One region of the Gellertiella sp. DMC107 genome, then DNA from elsewhere that is predicted to be linked to it. Evidence: predicted binding sites of a transcription regulator. Region 1 holds the regulator's gene; each other region holds the start of a gene.

Region 1 (4,256 bases):
ATCGCACTGGGCTTCGCTCTGTTTGCTGCGGGTGCACTGCTGGCGGCTTTTGAAACGGCCCGATCCGCGACCATCCTCTTGGACCAGCCGGTGACGACTGTCGTAACAGCCCGCATCCTCGATCGGGAAGCGAGTGGCGAAAGGCAATGGCGTTATCGATTGGCGGTGATCTCGACCCGGTCGCCGCAGTTGCGGAGACCGCCACACGAAATCGCGCTGACCGCCCGTCAACCCGCTCCCTTCGAAGCGGGTGAAATTCTCGTCGGTCGGGCGCGTCTTTCGCCTCCCTCTGGGCCGGCCGCACCCGGTGCCATGGATTTCTCTTTCGCCGCCTATTTCTCGGGAACCGGCGCGAGCGGCTTTTTCTACGGAGCACCAGCGAGGATGCAGGGGCCGCCACCGGCGGCAGCGTCCCCGGCGGACAGGGTCTTCCTCCGCATCGCCCGGGCTCGTTCGTCCATTGGAGAACACATCCGCCGAACCATTGGCGGAGACGAGGGGGCCCTGGCGGCTGCCTTGATAACCAACGAGCAGCGGGCGATTTCCCGCGATACGGTCGAAACGCTCCGGAAATCCGGTCTGGCCCATATCATCGCCATTTCCGGGATGAATATGGTGCTGGCGGCCGCCGTGTTCTTTATCGGGCTCCGCTCGGTCTTCAGTCTTTCCCTCGGCTTCAGTCATGCCTATTCGGGCAAGAAACTGGCGGCGGTGGGCGCCGTGATCGGGACGGGCAGCTACTATCTTCTGTCCGGCTTTGCCGTTTCGGCGGAGCGTGCCTTTCTGATGATGCTGCTCTCTCTCGGCGCGGTCCTGGCGGATCGTCCGGCCATCAGCCAGCGCACCGTTGCCTTGACCGCCTGGATCATCCTGATCCAAAGCCCGTCCGCCGGGTTGTCGGCCAGTTTTCAGCTTTCCTTTTCCGGTACGATCGGATTGATAGCCGTGTACGAAGCCTGGGCGAGGTGGGGGAAGCCCCAGAGGCCGAAGTCCCGCCATCCTGTGCTCAGTGCCGTCGGCCGCGGGGCCCGGCTATTGACCGGGATCGCCGCGACGGCGCTTGTGGGCGGTCTGTCCACGGCCATTTTCTCCATGGCCCATTTCCAGCGTTTCCCGCTGCAAGGCTTCCTCGCCAACATGCTGGCGGCCCCCCTTCTCGATATGCTGGTCATGCCCATGGCGTTGGCAGCCATGCTGCTCATGCCTGTAGGACTGGATGTCGTGCCCCTGAAGCTTATGGGGCTTGGACTGGGCGCTGTAATTGCCGTCGGGAATAAGGTGGCGGCAATCGGCGGCGAACTTACGGTGCTCCCGATTCCCGCTTCGGCATTTTTATGTGCCGGCTCAGGATTTCTGATTTTATGCCTCCTGCGTACCCCGCTGAGGATCTCGGGACTTGTGATTCTGCTCGCAGCCGGATTTCTCTATGCTTTGGAGCCCCGTGAAAAACCGCCTGACCTTGTTCTGCACGAAGGGGGAGAGGTGGCCGCCTTTGTCTCGTCCGGACGCCTCTGGACTGCGGATCCCTCAGGCCAATCCTTTGTTACGGACCAGTGGCAAAGACTATATGGTCTGGGCGACGTCATGCCACCCCTGACGGTCGAACCCGACAGTGCAGGCCGGAAGGACCAACCGGATGACCGCTATCGGCCCTTGACGGATACGGAAGAGATCGTTGAACGCGGTCTGCTGGCAACCACAATCGACCTGCTCTCCGGGCAGCGCTTTGCCTGCAAGGATCGATCCTGGTGCATTGGAAAGGCGGCAGACCATACCGTCGCGCTTGTCGTCAACAGCATCTATACGGGCATTGCCTGTGATCTTGCGGATATCGTTGTGGCCAGAACCGGAAGAGGTTTCACGGAATGCCGCTCGGGCGCGCTGCTGATCAGCCGAGATACTCTCCGCATGACCGGTTCAGAGGAAATCCGCTTCGACGAGGCTACGGGGGCAGTCGTGATCAAACCGTCCTATACGCGTCTCGACCGACCCTGGCTCGCCAACAGAACCTATGACTGGCACACCGGAGGCCCAAGGAATCCCGTCCCCGAGACCCTGCAGCGGCTCCTCACAGGTGCGGAGCCTAACGCAGGCTCGAACCGACCCCTGGCAGTCCTGCCTAGTGATAGCGACGAATCAGGCCGACCAGTTTTCCCTGAACCTTGACCCGATCGGCCGCGAAAATGCGCGTTTCATAGGCGGGATTCGCCGCTTCGAGCGCGATGGACGCGCCTTTGCGCCGAAACCGCTTCAGAGTCGCTTCCTCGTCATCAACCAGCGCCACGACAATATCGCCGGGGGTCGCACTGGCGGTATTGCGAATGATCACCGTGTCTCCATCCAGGATACCGGCATCGATCATCGAGTCGCCCTTGACTTCCAGCGCATAATGGTCGCCGCTCGCCAGCATCTCCACTGGCACGGAAATCTCGTGCGTGTTGTTCTGGATCGCCGAGATCGGGACACCGGCGGCGATACGGCCCATGACCGGCACTGCAACCGTCGTCGCATCATTGGCAGGAGCGGGGGCGGGCTTTGCCGGAGCGGGAGCTGGCTGCGGTTTTCCGAGACTGCCTTCGATCACGCTCGGCGAAAAGCCGCGGCGCGGCTGCAAGCTGGGCGTATAGGCCTCCGGCAGTTTGATGACCTCGAGCGCCCGGGCCCGGTTGGGCAGGCGGCGAATGAAGCCGCGCTCTTCCAGGGCCGTGATCAGCCGATGAATCCCGGACTTCGATGCAAGGTCCAAGGCATCCTTCATCTCATCGAAAGAAGGCGGAATACCCGACTCCTTCATTCGCTCGTGAATGAAGAGCAGCAATTCCTGTTGTTTGCGCGTCAGCATCTCGCCAATCCCCAGAATCGTGAAACAAATCCAGAACGGACCCTATATGTTCCATTTGTGTTCCGCAAGTGGCAAATATTCGATTAAAGCCAGCAAAGGATCGATGAAATTTTTATATGTTTCCCCAAGGGTGAGAAAGCGCCACCGCCCGGGTCCCGATAAGGCCCCGGACGGGTGGAACGAGCGGCTCAAATCCGGCTCATGCGGCGTTTCAGCCTTGTCTCCATATGGTGACACCGCAGGGCGCAATTGCCTTTTCGCCCACGAGAATATCCGCCTTCGCCGGCAGCTCCAGATCCGTGGTCTCGCTCCCGAAATTGAACGCGAAGCTCAGCTCGCCCCGCCGGACAATCCGGATGTCGCCAAGATCCGGCATCCATGCGACACCCGCCCAGTCCAGTGAGTCGCGCATCAGAGCGTGAAGGAAATCGGGCGTGGGGATCGTCGCGAGATAGCGGGCCTTGTCATTTCCGACGATGGCGGGCGCTCCGGTACGATAGGGTCCCTGGAACGTAGCCAAGACCGGCTCGTCCGTTTCGATAGTTTCCCGCCAGGTACCGGCAGCGAACTGTCGATTGCCGAAAAGCACGGGTTCACCGAGAGCCGAGGGCAGGCTTTCCACACGAACCACCTTCAGGGAGAGAAGATCGCGGAGCGGCCCCGGGGGAAGTCCGTCCGGAATGTGCATGTCTCCTGTCTTGCTGCCGGAGCGGGGGCCGAACAGCACCTTCGCCCCGGAAGCCTGGAGGCGAGCGATGAAGCCGGGATCGGCGATCAGCAGATCCGGACACAGCACCAGCCGGTAATCCGAGACATCGCTGGACTGATTGATAATGTCCACATCCACGCCATGGCGGGAAAGGGCTGCATACCAGTCCAGGCAAAGCGCGGACGCGGAATAGGTTCTTCCTTGCGGAAGTGCCCGGCTCGCCCATCGCGATTCGTAATCCATGAGAAGGGCAACAGACGCCTTCGCCTTGGTCTGCGCGGCAGGCAGGCATTTTCGCTCGGCTGCCACGAGGGCGGTTTCATGAAAGGCCTGATCCGGGGTCGAATCCGGCAGCAGCAGGCCGGCATGAAACTGTTCCTGCGCAAAGGGGGCCTGACGCCAGCGGAAATACGCCACCATATCCACCCCATGCGCATAGGCGAGCCATGTCCACAAGCGCACCATTCCATCGTCGGGCGACTGGTTATGCGCGGCCCAGTTCACGGGGCCGGGCTGCTGTTCCATCACCCACACGCGGCCTTTTCCGGTGGCGCGATAAAGATCGTGGTTGAAGGCGACCTGGTCGGGATCGCCGGTGCGCAGCCTCCGTTCCTTTTCCGCATTGGAGAGGCGCCCATTGATCAACCCGCCCATCGGATAAACGTCCCACGAGGCGACATCGAGGTCCGCCGAGAGTTTGAAATG
Region 2 (4,256 bases), on a different contig from region 1:
GAATTGGAGCTGCCATTTCCGTGGCCCTGAAGAATGCGGGATACCGCGTCGCCGCGAATTACGCCGGCAATGACGAAAAGGCCAAGGCTTTCGAGACAGAGACCGGTATCAAGGTCTTCAAGTGGGACGTGTCCCAGTATCAGGCCTGCGCCGAGGGAATTGCCCGGGTGGAGGCCGAGCTGGGCCCGATCGATATTCTCGTCAACAATGCGGGCATAACCCGCGATGCCATGTTCCATAAAATGACGCCGGAACAGTGGGGTGAGGTAATTGGTACCAATCTCACCGGCCTCTTCAACATGACTCATCCGATCTGGAACGGCATGCGGGAGCGCAGTTTCGGACGGGTGATCAATATTTCGTCCATCAACGGTCAGAAGGGCCAGATGGGCCAGGCCAACTATTCTGCGGCCAAGGCGGGCGATCTCGGTTTCACCAAGGCGCTAGCCCAGGAAGGAGCGGCCAAGGGCATTACGGTGAATGCCATCTGCCCCGGATATATCGGAACGGAGATGGTTCGCGCCATTCCGGAAAAAGTCCTCAACGAGCGTATCATTCCGCAGATACCCGTTGGCCGGCTGGGGGAGCCCGAGGAAATCGCCCGTTGCGTGGTGTTTCTGGCTTCCGACGATGCGGGCTTTATCACCGGCTCCACGATTTCGGCGAATGGCGGTCAGTTCTTCGTCTGAACACCAGAACCTGGATGCGATTGGAAGGCGGCCTTCGGGCCGCCTTTTGTCTGTCCAAAAAGGTTAATTTCACCTCCGGAGAGGCCCCGAGACGAGGCGTTATCCACCGTTTCATATGGTTAACAAATTGTTTTTACACAACATATTGCGGTGAACAAATCGGGAAACCGGCGGTGTCGTTGATTCGTCAGCGATTCGTTCCAGCGCTGTTCCAAAGGTTAATCCCGGTTTGGAACAGGCCTTCTCCGCAGTTGCCTTTTCTCCCCAAATCCGCGCGCCAAAATCTTCTGATGGTTCTCGTTTCGGCACTCTCCCCGTCCGTTAACCCTTTTGGCGCCGGAAAGGCGAATGCCATGCGACGCCGAGCGCCGAAATGGTTAGCAATAACCCGTTGCTATACTACATATTGTGGAGAACAAATAGGGAAATGAGCGAGGTAAGCGATTCGTCTGTGATTCGTTCCGTTTTTGGACAATGTGTTAACGATGCTGGCGCGAACTCCGGTTTGCACCTGAAGTCTCATAGTTAACAGTATGTTAATCATCCGTTCCCGCTCCTGCGGAAAAGGTTAACGCTCGCAGAGCCAGAACGGACCTCGACCTGGGCGTTCGAAGCCCCGTTTTGTTCGTATCGCTTCGGTCAACACAACATGTAGTAGGGAACAAACAGAGAAAGCGAAGCGGTCAGCGATTCGTCGGCGATTCGTTCAGGGGCTGTTCCATTGGTTAATCGCGGGTCGCAAACGGGCATTTGCGACGAAGCTGAGCGGTTATCGGAACTTCTTTACCCGTAACCGGCCATAAGCCCTTGTGTTTGCGTCCCGAGAGCGCCATGTGTGCTTCACCCACGCCGGTCATGCCGGCTTTCGCCTGCCTGATGGAATGACATTTTGATCAAGCAACCGATGATCCTGAGCGGTCGCGGCGTTACCGCGGTCCTCGGCCCCACCAATACGGGCAAGACCCATTATGCCATCGAGCGCATGGTTGCGCACGGCACCGGCGTAATCGGTTTGCCTCTGCGCCTGTTGGCTCGCGAGGTCTACACGCGTGTGGTGGAGCGTGTGGGTGCCCAGAATGTGGCGCTGGTTACCGGGGAAGAGAAGATCGTTCCGCCGCAGGCCCGGTTTCAGGTCTGCACAGTCGAGGCCATGCCGCGGGAAACCCGCGCTGCCTTCGTCGCGATCGACGAGGTGCAGTTGGCCGGCGATCTGGAGCGGGGGCATATTTTCACCGATCGCATCCTGCATCTGCGAGGCCGGGATGAAACCCTGCTTCTGGGTGCGGGCACCATGCGGGGCATTCTCGAGCAATTGCTTCCGGGAATCACCGTGGTGGAGCGTCCGCGCCTCTCCCAGCTTGCCTATGCGGGCTCCAAGAAGATTACCCGGCTGCCCAAGCGCAGCGCCATCGTGGCTTTCTCCGCGGAGGAAGTCTATGCCATCGCAGAGTTGATCCGTCGTCAGCGCGGCGGGGCAGCGGTCGTACTGGGGGCGCTCAGCCCCCGAACCCGCAACGCTCAGGTCGGCCTCTACCAGGATGGCGATGTCGAGTATCTGGTCGCCACCGATGCAATCGGCATGGGCCTCAATCTCGATGTGGACCACGTTGCTTTTGCGCAGGACAGAAAGTTCGACGGATACCAGTTCCGCGACCTCAATCCGGGCGAGATCGGACAGATTGCGGGCCGTGCCGGCCGGCATGTGCGCGACGGCACTTTCGGAGTGACGGGCCGAGTCGATCCCTTCGACCCGGAACTGGTCGAGCGAATCGAAACCCACCATTTCGATCCCGTTCGCGTTCTGCAATGGCGCAGCAAGGAACTGGACTTCGCATCGATAAAGGCCCTGCGGGCCAGTCTGGAAGTGGCGCCGCCGGTCCAGGGTCTGACCCGTGCTTTGCCTGCGGTGGACCAGCAGGCGCTGGAACTGCTTGCGCGATACCCGGAGATTCAGGATATTGCGACCACTCCCGAAAGGGTAGAAAAACTGTGGGAAGCATGCGCGCTGCCCGATTATCGGCGCATTACTCCTGCCCAGCATGCGGAACTCATTGCCACTCTTTATTCGGATCTTGTCCGACATGGTGCGGTCAATGAAGATTACATGGCCGAGCAGGTGCTCCGCGCCGACAGGACGGAAGGCGAGATCGACACCTTGTCGGCCCGCATTGCGCAGATACGGACTTGGACCTATGTGTCCAATCGTCCTGGATGGCTTGCCGATCCGACACACTGGCAAGAAAAGACGCGGGAAATCGAAGATCGGTTGTCCGACGCGTTACATGAGAGGTTGACGAAACGCTTTGTTGATCGCAGGACATCTGTGCTCATGAAGCGCCTGAGAGAGAATGCGATGCTGGAAGCTGAAATCAGTGTGAATGGGGATGTCTTCGTGGAAGGACATCATGTCGGACAGTTGGCCGGGTTCCGGTTTTCTCCGGTCACGGCGTCCGATGGACCCGAAGCGAAAGCCGTCCAGGCGGCCGCCCAAAGGGCGCTTGCGCTCGAATTCGAAGCGCGGGCCGCACGGCTGCACGCCTCGGGCAATGGCGACCTGGCGCTGGGTGCCGATGGCTATGTTCGTTGGCTCGGCGAGCCGGTGGCCCGTCTTTCGGCCAGCGACCATGCGATGCGCCCCCGCGTGATCGTGCTGGCGGACGAACAGCTGACCGGCCCTGCCCGCGAACATGTGGCGGCCCGAATCGAGCGCTTCGTGAATCATCACATTTCCACGGTGCTGAAGCCGCTGGACGATATTTCCCGTGCAGAAGACCTGCAGGGGCTGGCAAAGGGGCTTGCCTTCCAGCTCGTGGAAAATCTCGGTGTTCTGTTCCGTCGCGACGTGACCGAAGATGTGAAATCGCTCGATCAGGATGCCCGTGCGTCCATGCGTCGTTACGGCGTCCGCTTCGGCGCCTATCACATCTTCATGCCGGCTCTTTTGAAGCCTGCCCCGGCGGAGCTGATCACGCTTCTGTGGGCACTGGCCAATGATGGCCTGGACAAGCCCGGCTATGGCGAGCTTATCCCGGCGCTCGCGGCCGGCCGCACTTCGGTTGTCACCGACCCGGGATTCGAACGGACGTTCTACAAGCTTGCCGGCTTCCGCTTCCTCGGAAAGCGGGCCGTCCGGATCGATATTCTGGAAAGACTGGCCGATATCATCCGTCCGCTTCTGCAGTGGAAGCCCGGCACCACGCCGCGTCCCGATGGCGCCTATGACGGCCGTCGGTTTACCAGCACGCCTGCCATGCTTTCCATTCTTGGCGCCACCCCGGATGACATGGAAGAAATCCTGAAGGGCCTCGGCTATCGTGCCGATTCCGTCAGTGCCGAAGAGGCTCATGCCCACCTCGCGACTCTGGCGCCTGCCGATACAGGCGCCGGCGCTGCTGCCGAGGAGGCTGCCAGTGCGGATCTGTCTTCGGAAGAGGCGCCTGCTGCCTCCGAATCCGAAGGGGAAGCCGCCGTTGCTTCCGAACAGCCGGCGGCAGCTGCCGAAAGCGAAGCCGTGGCTGGCGAACCCGACGTTGCTACCGCGGAGGCGGCACCGGCGGAGGTAAAGCC
Region 3 (4,256 bases), on a different contig from region 1:
GAAAGCGATCCTGCCGGTACGTCAAGCGCCACATCGGCAAGGGCCGATTGCAGATCGGAAAAGGTCAGGCCACGGCTGGCAAGCGCCGCCTGGTTCACATCGATCCGATAAACCTTCTCCGCATCGCCATAGGTTTCCACATCGGCAACACCCTGAACGGCGGCAAGTCGATCGGAAATCTCGTCTTCCACAAGCTGCGTGAGATCGTCCATGCCGAGCGTATCGGAGGTGATCGCAAGCCGCATGACAGGCTGGCTGTCGGCGTCCGCCTTGACCACCTGCGGCTCGTCCGCCTCCTCGGGCAATTGGCCCGTGACCCGGGACAGCGCATTGCGCACATCCGTCGAGGCGACATTGATATCCGTGCCCGAGACGAATTCGAGTGTGACACGGCTTGAGCCGTAGGAGGAGGAGGACGAAATCGACTTCAGTCCGGAAACACGCGACACCGCGCTTTCCACCACCCGGCTCAGCCGCTCGTCGACCGTTTCGGGCGAAGCGCCGCTGAACGAGGTGTTGACGGTGATCACGGGCCTGTCGACATCGGGCAGCTCGCGCACCTCGATCCCGAGATAGGCGGCAAGGCCGGCCACCACGATCAGCGCGTTGAACACCAGCGCCAGCACCGGCCGGCGGATGAAGAGAGCAGTGAACGTATCCGTCGCTCCGGCCGGTTCAGCGGCGGCAGCGGCGGTTTCCGCAACCGGATCGGTCGCCGTCAGGTCCTCGCCGGCGCCGCTCATGCGCCCGCTCCCGGCTTGTCGACCTTGACCTCCATGCCGGGACGCAGGCGTTGGACGCCCTCCGTCACCAGCCGGTCGCCGGTCTTGATGTCACCCTTGAAAAGCACCCGGTCCGCATCGCGCTGGACGACGGCGCCGCGCACCTTCTCCGCCTTGTCGCCCTCCGCGAGACGCCAGACATACGCCCCTTCGGCATCCCATTGCACGGCCAGCGGATCGACGGCCGGATAGTGTTCCCCCGCGAAGCGAAGAGTGACGGTAAAGGACATGCCGCCCCGGAGCCGGTCATCCCCGTTGCCGATTTTCGCCCGCACCCGGATGGTGCGGCTGACCGCGTCCATCTGGTTGTCGACGGCCGCGATCACGCCCTCGAATACTTCGCCGGGAAAGGCAATCGTCCGGGCTTCGAGCGCCATGCCGGCCTTGAGATAGGATACGAAATGTTCCGGGACGTAGAAATCGACGAGCAATGACGAACGGTCATCCAGCACCACGATTGGGGTCGACGGCGTGACATAGGCTCCCAGACTGACCTGGACGATCCCGGCAACCCCATCCGCTGGCGCCACGATATCCCGCTTTTTCAGATCGGCTTCGGCAATGTTCAGCTCCAGCTGGGCTTCTTCCGCCGTCACGCCCGCCGTGAACTGTTGCAGCCGTGTGATGGAGGCATTGGAGCCTTCATAGGTCTTCTTGGTTTCCAGAGAGCCCTTGAGCGTCACCGCCGCCTTGTCGCGCGCCAGGAGCTCGGACTGGTTGTCGAGCTGGCCGAGCAGCTGCCCGGCCTTGACCGCATCGCCGGGCTTGACGTTCAGCTGCGTCACCACGCCCGAACCCTGCGGCATCACGGTGACAGAATTCAGCGCCTCTCCGGTGCCGATGGCATCGAGACGGGCATTGGCCACGCCGTCGGTTACGGACACGACCACCACCAGCGGCGGTCCGTCTGCACGCCGGCCAGGCCCGCCACCCGCACCGCTCTGTCCCTGCGCCCCGGCAGCCGCCGTCCTCTCCGCGGGCTTTCCGCTGGCGCGCGCCAGAAGGGCGGCCCCCTCCGGGGTAAACCAGACGGCGATGGCCGCCCCGGCGACAAGCACCCCGAGGCTCAAGCCCAGTTGCTTAGCAAGTCTCATTCGTGGCTCCGGCAGAAGAAGCGGGAGAACGGCGACGGAGGTCGCCTGCTCCCGGCAATGTTCGTTTCAATATGGTTTTTTTGCTCGAACGGGCAAGCCGATACCGCATGCCGCGAGATGAAGATTTGGTAAGGTTTGTTGACTTACGCCTCAAAGCCTGTAGGCCATCCGGTAGAATGAAAGGCGAACATTGATTCTGGCCTTTCCCCGGATAATCGCTACATTACAGCTGATGACAAATATATACGACGACATTCCGTTCTTCGATGAGGATCAGGCGCCACAGCCGGTCAAGCCTGTGCAGCCGCAATCCGCGCCGCAGCCTTCGGGCATTGCAGCGCGGGCGCTGGCTGCCCGCGGGGCCAGCCAGGCGACGCCTGACTACCTGGTGACGCTGAACCCGGAACAGCGCGAAGCAGTGGAAAGCGTCGATGGTCCCGTGCTGGTTCTCGCCGGCGCCGGCACCGGCAAGACCCGGGTGCTCACCACCCGCATCGCGCATATTCTGGCCACCGGCCGCGCCTGGCCGAGCCAGATCCTCGCCGTCACCTTCACCAACAAGGCCGCCCGCGAGATGAAGGAGCGCATCGGCGTTCTGGCCGGCCATGCGGTGGAAGGCATGCCGTGGCTTGGCACATTCCACTCGATCGGCGTGAAGCTTCTGCGCCGCCATGCCGAGCTTGCAGGCCTGCGGTCCGATTTTACCATCCTCGATACGGACGACGTCATTCGCCTGATCAAGCAGCTGATCCAGGCGGAAGGTCTGGACGACAAGCGCTGGCCCGCCCGCCAGTTTGCCGGCATGATCGACGGCTGGAAGAACAAGGGATTGCTGCCCGCCGACATTCCGGAAGGCGATGCGCGTTCCTTCGGGAACGGCAAGGGCCGCGAGCTCTACGCCGCCTACCAGAACCGCCTGAAGACCCTGAATGCCTGCGACTTCGGCGACCTGCTGCTGCATCCCATCGCGATCTTCCGCAAGAATCCTGACATCCTGAAGGACTATCACCAGAAGTTCCGCTACATCCTCGTCGACGAGTATCAGGACACAAATACCGCGCAGTACATGTGGTTGCGCCTTCTCGCCCAGCGCCCGAAAGGCGAGCCGCAGAATGTCTGCTGCGTCGGCGACGACGACCAGTCCATCTATGGATGGCGCGGCGCCGAGGTGGATAATATCCTGCGCTTCGAGAAAGACTTTCCGGGCGCCAAGGTCATCAAGCTGGAGCGGAATTACCGCTCCACCGAGCATATTCTGGGTGCCGCTGGCCACCTGATCGCTCACAACGAGGGCCGTCTCGGCAAGACACTGTTCACGGAACGCACCGACCCGGATGACGAGAAGGTCATCGTTCACGCGGCCTGGGATTCCGAAGAGGAAGCCCGCGCCGTCGGCGAGGAAATCGAGCAGCTTCAGCGCAAGAAGCATCCGCTGAACCATATGGCGATCCTCGTGCGCGCCTCCTTCCAGATGCGTGAATTCGAAGACCGTTTCGTGACGCTCGGTCTGAACTACCGCGTCATCGGCGGCCCGCGCTTCTACGAACGGCTCGAAATCCGCGACGCCATGGCCTATTTCCGCCTCGTCTGCCAGCCCGCAGACGATCTCGCCTTCGAGCGGATCGTCAACACGCCGAAGCGGGGGCTCGGCGACACGACCGTCCGCAACCTGCACGACTATGCCCGTGCCCGCGACATTCCCATGCTGCAGGCGGCGGCCGACATCATCGAAACGGACGAACTGAAACCGAAGGCCCGCAAGGCTCTGTTCGACGTCGTCACCGATTTCCGCCGCTGGCAGGGTCTTCTGGAAAACACGCCGCACACGCAGCTGGCCGAACAGATTCTCGACGAAAGCGGCTATACCGCCATGTGGCAGGCGGATAAATCAGCCGAAGCCCCGGGCCGTCTGGAAAACCTGAAGGAACTCATCCGCTCGATGGAAGCCTTCGAGAGCCTGCGCGGCTTTCTGGAGCACGTGGCGCTCGTCATGGATGCCGAGCAGAACGAGGATCTCGACGCCGTCTCGATCATGACGCTGCATTCCGCCAAGGGCCTGGAATTCGAGACCGTCTTCCTGCCGGGCTGGGAAGAAGGCCTCTTCCCCCACCAGCGGGCGCTGGATGAAGGCGGGCGCTCCGGTCTCGAGGAAGAGCGGCGGCTTGCCTATGTGGGCATTACCCGCGCCAAGCGCCGCTGCCATATCTGGTTCGTCTCCAACCGGCGCATCCACGGCCTGTGGCAATCGACCCTGCCCTCCCGCTTCCTCGACGAACTTCCCCCCGCCCATGTGGACGTGGCGGAATCCGAAACCTCCTATGGCGGCTATGGCGGACGCGGCGGCTATGGCCAGTCCCGGTTCGACCGGGCCGATCCCTTC

Evidence for each region. Region 1 encodes LexA, which represses DNA repair genes until DNA is damaged. Its sites were predicted from a motif close to TGTTCNNNNTGTGTTCNG; they were not measured.
Region 2: a site for LexA is predicted at 1,347-1,364, ahead of ACT54B_RS15100 (helicase-related protein). Genes of this name have one in related genera too.
Region 3: a site for LexA is predicted at 2,049-2,066, ahead of ACT54B_RS01435 (ATP-dependent helicase). Genes of this name have one in related genera too.

Annotation. Positions count from the first base shown of each region.
Region 1 is NZ_JBQUZZ010000003.1:273,155-277,410, reverse strand. It holds gene ACT54B_RS12085 (ComEC/Rec2 family competence protein) at 1-2,166, shown strand, start outside; gene lexA (transcriptional repressor LexA) at 2,120-2,842, opposite strand; gene ACT54B_RS12075 (beta-galactosidase) at 3,054-4,256, opposite strand, start outside.
Region 2 is NZ_JBQUZZ010000004.1:261,693-265,948, reverse strand. It holds gene phbB (acetoacetyl-CoA reductase) at 1-689, shown strand, start outside; gene ACT54B_RS15100 (helicase-related protein) at 1,594-4,256, shown strand, end outside.
Region 3 is NZ_JBQUZZ010000001.1:316,240-320,495, forward strand. It holds gene ACT54B_RS01425 (efflux RND transporter permease subunit) at 1-743, opposite strand, end outside; gene ACT54B_RS01430 (efflux RND transporter periplasmic adaptor subunit) at 740-1,876, opposite strand; gene ACT54B_RS01435 (ATP-dependent helicase) at 2,109-4,256, shown strand, end outside.